2 regions of the Mesorhizobium sp. L2C066B000 genome follow, and region 2 is predicted to be linked to the other one. Evidence: predicted binding sites of a transcription regulator. Region 2 holds the regulator's gene; the other holds the start of a gene.
The links. The regulator LexA, encoded in region 2, represses DNA repair genes until DNA is damaged. The targets are predictions, from matches to a motif close to TGTTCNNNNTGTGTTCNG.
Positions count from the first base shown of each region.

Region 1 (4,205 bases), on a different contig from region 2:
ATCATCGCCCATTGCGGGTGGTCGAGTTTCAACGCGTAAGCAGCGAGAAGCGCGATCAGACCGGCCGAAACCGTGCGCAGGGCGAAAATCCAATCCGAGCGCGTCGGCTGCGTCAGGCCCGCCAAACTGGTTTCGAAGTAGCTCTTCAGCCGCGCCCGGATCACAAGCTGGTCTCCGTATCGGAAGTGCAGGCTAGAGCAATTCCAGGAAAAGTTTGAAACGGTTTTCCGCCCGGAACTGCGTCAAAACGAAGAGTCGGCCGGCGCTCAGATATCCAGCACTTCCGTCGCGGCGAATTCGGCGCGTTCCTGGATGAAGCGGAAGCGGGCTTCCGGCTTGGTGCCCATCAGCGCGTCGACAGCATCCTTGGTCGCCGCCACGGCGTCGATGACATCGACCCGGAGCAGCGTGCGCTTCCTCGGGTCCATGGTGGTTTCCTTGAGCTGCGCGGCCATCATCTCGCCCAAGCCCTTGAAACGGCCGATCTCGACTTTGGCGCGGCCGGTGAATTCGGTGCGCAACAGCTCGTCCTTGTGCGCATCGTCCCTGGCATAGGCAACCTTGCCGCCTTGCCGGATCGAATAGAGCGGCGGCACCGCCAGATAGAGATGGCCGCCATTCACCAGGTTCGGCATTTCCTGGTAGAAGAAGGTGATCAGCAGCGAGGCTATGTGAGCGCCGTCGACGTCGGCGTCGGTCATGATGATCACGCGGTCGTAGCGCAAATCCTCGTCGCGGTATTTCGAGCGCGTGCCGCAACCGAGCGCCTGAATCAGGTCCGAAATCTGCTGGTTGGCGGCTAGCTTGTCGTTGCCGGCGCTGGCGACGTTGAGGATTTTTCCGCGCAGCGGCAGCACCGCCTGGCTGGCGCGGTCGCGCGCCTGCTTGGCCGAGCCGCCGGCCGAGTCGCCTTCGACGATGAACAGTTCGGCGCCCGCGGCGGCATTCTGCGTGCAGTCGGCGAGCTTGCCGGGAAGGCGCAGCTTGCGCACCGCGCTCTTGCGCGACACTTCCTTTTCCTGGCGCCGGCGCACCCGCTCGTCGGCGCGCGCAATCACCCATTCCAGCAGCTTGGAGGCTTCCTGCGGATTGTCGGCCAGCCAGTGGTCGAAGGGATCGCGGATGGCGGTCTCGACAATGCGAATGGCTTCGATCGTTGCCAGCCTGTCCTTGGTCTGGCCGACGAATTCCGGCTCGCGAATAAACACCGACAGCATGCCTGCCGCCGAGATCATCACGTCTTCGGAGGTGACGATCGAGGCGCGCTTGTTGCCGACCAGGTCGGCATAGGCGCGAAGCCCGCGCGTCAGCACATTGCGAAAGCCGGCCTCATGCGTGCCGCCCTCGCCAGTCGGGATGGTGTTGCAGTAGGAGTTGACGAAGCCGTCACCGCCGAACCAGGTCACCGCCCATTCCAGCGAGCCGTGGCCGCCCTGCTTCTCGCTCTTGCCGGCGAAGATTTCGCGGGTCACCTGGAAATCATCGCCGAGCGATGCCTTGAGATAGTCCTTCAAGCCGCCGGGGAAATGGAACTCCGCCTTGGCCGGCGTCTGGTCCTTTTCCTTGATCAGCGATGGGTCGCAGCTCCAGCGGATCTCGACGCCGCCGAACAGATAGGCTTTCGAGCGGGTCATGCGATAGAGCCGTGCCGGCTCGAAGGCGGCGCCCTTGCCGAAAATCTGCTCGTCGGGATGGAAGCGGATTTTGGTGCCGCGCCGGTTGTGCACTTCGCCGAGCTGCTCCAGCCCGCTCACCGGAACGCCGCGCGAGAACCTTTGGCGGTAAAGCTGGCGACCGCGCGCGACCTCGACTTCGAGATGGTCCGACAGCGCATTGACGACCGAGACGCCGACACCGTGCAGACCGCCGGAGGTCTCATAAACCTTGCTATCGAACTTGCCGCCCGAATGCAGCGTCGTCATAATGACTTCGAGCGCCGGCTTCTTGAATTTCGGATGCGGATCGACCGGAATGCCGCGGCCATTGTCGGTGACGGTCAGAAACCCGTCGGCCGACAGCTCGACATCGATGAAAGTGGCATGGCCGGCGACCGCCTCGTCCATCGAATTATCGATGACCTCGGCAAACAGATGGTGCATCGCCTTGTCGTCGGTGCCGCCAATATACATGCCGGGACGGCGCCGCACCGGCTCCAGCCCCTCCAGCACCTCGATGTCGGCGGCGCTATAGCCCTCGCTGCCGTCCTTGGTCGCGGCAGGACGCTTCGTGGCCTGCACCAGCGGGTCGGCCGGGCGCGAAGGTGTCCGAGCCGGTTGGGGCTGCTTTTCCAGATTGCCGAAAAGATCGTTGTTGTCGTCCATGCCTGCCATAGAATCCGGTGCCGCGAATCACCCGTCGATACTGCCACGCTTTTCGGCGCCAAGCGACGGAAGTTCCTGTTACGTTCGGGGATTTAACCCCTTCTTATCCTAAAACCTTTCGATAACCAAGCCGGCGGAAATAGGTCCGTGCGGAGCCGCTGGGATTCCTGAATCTTTAACAAAGCGGCCTAGCGTCGCCCCAACAAAACAAAAGACCACGAGAGTCAGGGGTTGGTTGTGAGGGGCAAGGCCATAACGATGATTGGCATCGCTGCCGTCTTCGGCGCGATTTCAATCTTTGCCGCGGATTTCTGGGTGAAAAGCCAGGCCAAGGCCGATGCCGAAGAGAAAACGGCGTCGATCCCGGCGCCCGCCGTCCCCAAGGTTGTCTTCAAGACCATCGTGGTGGCCAACGCGCCGCTGCGTTACGGCATGGAGCTTGACCGGGCGCAGCTCAGCGAAATCCCATGGTCCGAGGATTCGGTGCCGCAGGGCGCGTTCACCACAGTCAATGCATTGCTCGCCGAAGGCAGCCGCGTGGTATTGTCGCCGATCGAGATCAACGAGCCGGTGCTGATCAGCAAATTGTCGGGGCCGAACGGCCGCGCGACGCTGTCCAACATGATGACGCCCGGCATGCGGGCGGTGACAATCCGCACCGACGAGATCGCCGGTGTCGGCGGCTTCGTCATGCCGGGCGACCGGGTCGACGTGGTGCTGACACGCGATGCGGGCGAAATCCAGGAAGTGGCCAAGAACGCGCAGGGCGCTGCCGGATCGACCGTTACCTCCGAGATCGTCGTCTCCGACGCCAAGGTGCTGACCGTGGGGCAGGGCGCCGACGAGCGCCAGACCACACCGCAGATCGCCAATTCCGTGACCATCGAGGTGACGACCGAAGGCGCGCAGAAAGTGGCGCTTGCCCGCACCGTCGGCACCTTGTCGCTGTCGCTCCGCTCGGCCGCCGACGGTGGTGCCGCCAAGGACGGTGTCACCACCATCTCGTCCTTCGGCGGATCGGTCGCCTCCGGCGTCCAGGCCGCTGCCGGCGCGCTGTTCACTGCCGCGACCAAGGAGCCTGAGAAGCCGAAATTCAAGACGATCATCGTGACGCGCGGCACGCAGGTCGAAGAATACCAGGTTCCTGCGCGGGACCAGCAATAACTGCCGGTGGGAACCGGGCGAAGGACGGGACAGATGTCGGGACTTCATGCATTTCAGACGACGAAAGGGCTGCGCCCAATGCGGGCGCTTGCGGTGGGGGCTTGCCTTGCCGCGGCCGTAATGCTCGGCCTCAGCGCGCCAGCCAAGGCCGACAACGATATAGTCCATGTCTCGTCGACAACGAATGCGTCGATCAAGGTGGCCAAGGGCAAGCCGAAGACGGTCATGACCAATGCCGCCTTCTACCAGATCGTCATCGGCGATCCGGAGATCGCCAACGTCAATCCGCTGACCGACAAATCCTTCTATGTGCTGGGCAACAATCTCGGCACCACCGGCATCGCGCTGTTCGACGAGAACAAGCAGCTGGTCGGCACCGTAGACATCGAGGTGACGCTGGACACCGACCAGCTGGCCAGCACCATTCGCGCCAGCGTGCCGGACGCCAAGATCAAGGTCGGCTCGGCCAATGGCCGCGTCGTGCTGTCGGGCGAGGCCGATGACGCGGTCGCCGCCGAGAAGGCAAGCAAGATCGCCAGCCGCTTCTCCGGCAATGAGGAAGTGATCAATTCGGTCAACATCTCGTCCTCGCAGCAGGTTCAGCTCAACGTCCGCTTCGTCGAGATCAATCGCCAGGCCGGACAGGATCTCGGCGCCAAATACAGCGCCAATTTTGCTTACGGCATTGGCGGGCGCGACGTCACCATCGAGCCGGGCTCG
Region 1 is NZ_AYWZ01000001.1:1,717,120-1,721,324, forward strand. It holds gene X733_RS158020 (FUSC family protein) at 1-164, opposite strand, end outside; gene parE (DNA topoisomerase IV subunit B) at 267-2,321, opposite strand; gene cpaB (Flp pilus assembly protein CpaB) at 2,580-3,485, shown strand; gene X733_RS158005 (type II and III secretion system protein family protein) at 3,564-4,205, shown strand, end outside.
Region 1: parE (DNA topoisomerase IV subunit B) is a predicted target of LexA. The motif match lies at 2,392-2,409, and genes of this name have one in related genera.

Region 2 (4,205 bases):
GGGGCGCAAGGGGCAGACCCGATGGCTGGACGTGGCCGGGGCACGAAGGAAGGCGAAGGCGCCGAGGCAAGCGTCAGCGAACGCTCGCTGTTTGCCGATAGTCCCTATGCCGAGCCGCTGCCCCTCGCGCTGCCTGAGCCGCATCCCGGCGTCGCGCCTGCGCTGCCCGGTCACGCCTTGCCGGCGCAAGTCACAGCGCCCGGATCTATCGCCCGCCTGCGCAGACGGCTTCGCCGTCCGTCATGGCCCGCGCTCCGCCGCAGCCTTGCCGCGGCCGCCAACACGGAGCTCGACCGGGGCGTCGCCTTCCTGCTGGTGCCGGTTTTCCTGGCGGCCGGCGTCATCATTTATTTCTCGCTGGCCGGCGAGCCCGGCTTTGCGCAGCCAATCGCCATTGTGGTGCTGGCGACATGTTGCGCTGTCGCCACGCGACCTCGGCCGAGGACGCATCTGTTCTGCATGGCCGCGATGCTGTGCGCGCTCGGCGTCGTCGCCGCCAAGGTCGAGACCTGGCGCGCCGGAACGCAGATGCTCGGCTCCGAGATCCAGACACGGCTGACCGGCCGCGTCGTCAGTCTCGAACAGATGGAGAGCGGGCGCATCAGGCTGACGCTTGACGTGGTTTCGACCGCTTACCCCGAGTTGCGCTACGCCCCGAAGCGGGTCAGGCTCTCGGCGCGGACCGTTCCCGCCGATATGACCGCCGGCTCCCTGATCACCGGCTATGCCAGGCTGTTGCCGCCGACCGGTCCGGTGCGGCCGGAGAGCTACGATTTCTCCTTCGACAGCTATTTCACCGGTATCGGCGGCAGCGGCTTCTTTCTCGGCAATCCGAAAACCATTGCTACGCAGGGACCGCCGCCGCTGGCCGCGCGGCTCTCCTCGGCAATCGAGAACGCGCGCGAAAACATTGCCGACCATATCAGGGGCAAGATCGGCGGCGCCGAAGGCGAGATTGCCGCGGCGTTGATTGTCGGGGTGCGCGCCGGCATCCCGGACGAGGTCAACGAAGCGATGCGGCGCACCGGCATCTACCACATCATCTCCATCTCCGGCCTGCACATGGCGCTGGTTGCCGGCACCATCATGGCGTTGCTGCGTGGCGCCTTTGCGCTGTTTCCCGATTTCTCATCGCGCCGGCCGGTGAAGAAATATGCGGCCGCGGCAGCGCTTGTCTCGATCGCCGCCTATCTCGTTATTTCAGGCGTCGTGGTTGCCGCCGAGCGCAGCTTCATCATGCTGGCGGTCATGCTTGTCGCCGTGCTGTTTGATCGCGCCGCACTCACCATGCGCAATCTGGCGATCTCCGCCATTGCCGTCATCCTGGTGTCGCCGCACGAGGTGGTCGGTCCCAGCTTCCAGATGTCGTTTGCCGCCACCGCCGCCCTTGTCGGCGCCTATGCCGGCTGGGCCGATTACCGCGCCGACAAGGTGAGAACGCCGCCGGCAAAGCGCTCCTTCGTCGGCTTCCTGTCGCGAAAATTCGCGCTGGCCATGGGCGGCCTCGCCATGACCTCGATCATCGCCGGCAGTGCAACCTTGCTGTTCGCCATTTGGCATTTTCAGCGTGTGTCGCCGCTCAGCCTGATCGCCAATCTGGCCGTGATGCCGATTGTTTCGTTGATCGTCATGCCCTTTGCCGTGCTCAGCGCACTGGCGATGCCGTTCGGCGCCGACGGGCCGTTCCTCTATGTGATGGGCAAGGGTCTGATGGCGATGATCGCTATATCGGCCTGGATTTCCGAGCGCTCGCCGGTCGACGCCGTCGGGCTGATCTCCATCCGCTCGGTGCTGTTGGTGGCGGTCGCCCTCGTCATCGCCACCATGGCCACCACCTGGCTCAGGCTGGCGGCCGTGCCTTTCGCGCTGGCCGGCCTGTTGACGGTGCCGCAGGTGCTTACGCCCGACGTGCTCATATCCGAGGATGCGCATCTGGTGGCCATGCCGATCGGTGGCGGCGAACTCGCCCTCAACCGCGAAGGCTCCAACGAATTCACCACGGACAATTGGAAACGGGCGCTGCGGGCCGAAACCATTATCCCGCCCGAGATTTTCGAGGCAACAGATACGCGGTTCGATCTCGATCCGCTCGATCTGCCGCCCGGGTCGCCCTTCTATTGCATGGGCGATCTCTGTATCGCCCGACACCCTTCCGGAGCCATTGTAGCCCTTGCCAAAGACCGCAAGACGGCGCGGCCGGCCTGTGCCTTCGCTAGCCTGATCGTCATCGATGACGCCACGGCCTACAATCCGTGCCGCGACCCGCTGGTGCTGGTCGTGACGAAGAAACAGCTGGCCCGCGACGGCAGCGCCGCCGTCTTCTTCGATCCGCAATCGGCAGCTGCAGCGCCAACCATCCGCTTCGCCGTCGACAAGCCGTATCGCCCCTGGCACGAGCAGCGCCGCTTCTCCCGCGAAGCGCGCGGCCTGCCGCCTTACAACCAGCGTGAAAAGTACAAACCCAAGCCGGCTCAGTAGCGCCGGATCAATCCGACAAGCTTGCCCTGCACCTTCACCCTGTCCGGTCCAAAAATGCGGGTCTCGTAGGCCGGGTTGGCGGCTTCCAGGGCGATCGAGGCGCCCTTGCGGCGGAAGCGTTTCAGGGTCGCTTCCTCATCGTCGACCAGCGCCACCACGATCTCGCCGGGGCTGGCTGTGTCGGCATTGCGGATGATGACCGTGTCGCCATCGAAAATGCCGGCCTCGATCATCGAATCGCCCTTGACCTCGAGCGCGTAGTGTTCGCCGCCCATGATCATGTCGGGCGGCACCGAGATCGAATGGGTCTGATGCTGGATGGCGTCGATCGGCACGCCGGCGGCGATGCGTCCCATCACCGGGATTGAAATCGAGGAAACGGCATCGTCATTGCCGGCAGACATCGAACGCGACGGCGAGCCCGGCTTGATCTGGCGGCCGAGACCGCCTTGGCCCATCCCGCCTTGTCCCTGGCCGCCTTGCCCTTGGCCGGCTTGACCAAGACTGCCCTGAATGACGCTCGGCGAAAACTTCCTCGCCGCGTTGAGGCCTGGTGCGATCGAGTCGGGTAGCCGCAGCACTTCCAGCGCGCGCGCCCGGTTCGGCAGCCGGCGAATGAAACCGCGCTCCTCAAGCGCTGTGATCAGTCGGTGGATGCCGGACTTGGAGGCGAGGTCGAGCGCTTCCTTCATCTCGTCGAAGGACGGCGGGATTCCGCTCTCCTTCAGGCGTTCATGGATGAACATCAGAAGCTCATGTTGTTTGCGCGTCAGCATCGCGGCCCCCAAGGGTTCTGAAACCAGAATCGGAAAAAACAAACCCAGAACAAACACTATCTGTTCCAGTTGTGTTCCGCAACCTTTTAAAGTTTAATGAATGTGTTGACGTTATGTTCAGCGTAACGTTCGGCGCTGCGAGCGCCGCCTGCGCCCAGTTGCCAGCAACGGGGTGAAACGAAGACAAAGTGCCCTGCGTCGTCGGTTACGATCGCCGCTTCCCTTTCGGACGGGGCTGCGCAGCATCCGCGCCGGGTTCGCTCTGGGCATAGACCTGCAGCGTGGAGCCGATGTGAGCGGTCATCAGAGTTTTCGCACGTTCGACGTCGCGATCGAGGGCCGCTTCCATCAGGGCGGTATGGTGTTCGATCGCCACGGCGTCGCGCAGGGCCGCCACGGCCTTCCGGTGCCCATCCGTGCGGCCGGCGGCGGCGCGCAGCGTGGGGGCCAGACCCAGAAAGCGGTGATGGCGATGCAATTGGTCGGAAATCGTTGCATTGAAGCGCAGCAGCCAGCTGGATGTCGCGGCACTGAGCAGCGCCGCATGGAAGGCATCGTGTTTTTCGTACCACGCGTCGACCGCATCATCCGATGGATCGTCGAGAACAGACCCGCACCGTGAGAGACGATAGTGGGCGGCAACGACCGCGTCTTCCCACTCGCGGTCGCCCTTCTCGACCGATTCCACCAGCAGGGGCAGTTCGACCACGAGCCGCGCACGCGCCAAATCCTCGAGCTCCGCCCGAGAGACGGGAGCGACCGCAAACCCGCGGTTGCTGATGGCGGTCACAAGCCGTTCCGCCTCCAGCCGCGACAGCGCCTCGCGCAACGGCGTCCAGCCGATGCCGTAGGTGTTGCGCAGCGTGCTCAGCTTCAACGGCGCGGCAGGCGCCAGCCGGGTCGCAAGAATATCGCGCCTGAGCAGGCGATAGGCCACTTCCGTCTTCGAGG
Region 2 is NZ_AYWZ01000019.1:79,626-83,830, forward strand. It holds gene X733_RS139480 (ComEC/Rec2 family competence protein) at 22-2,478, shown strand; gene lexA (transcriptional repressor LexA) at 2,472-3,254, opposite strand; gene X733_RS139470 (GntR family transcriptional regulator) at 3,460-4,205, opposite strand, start outside.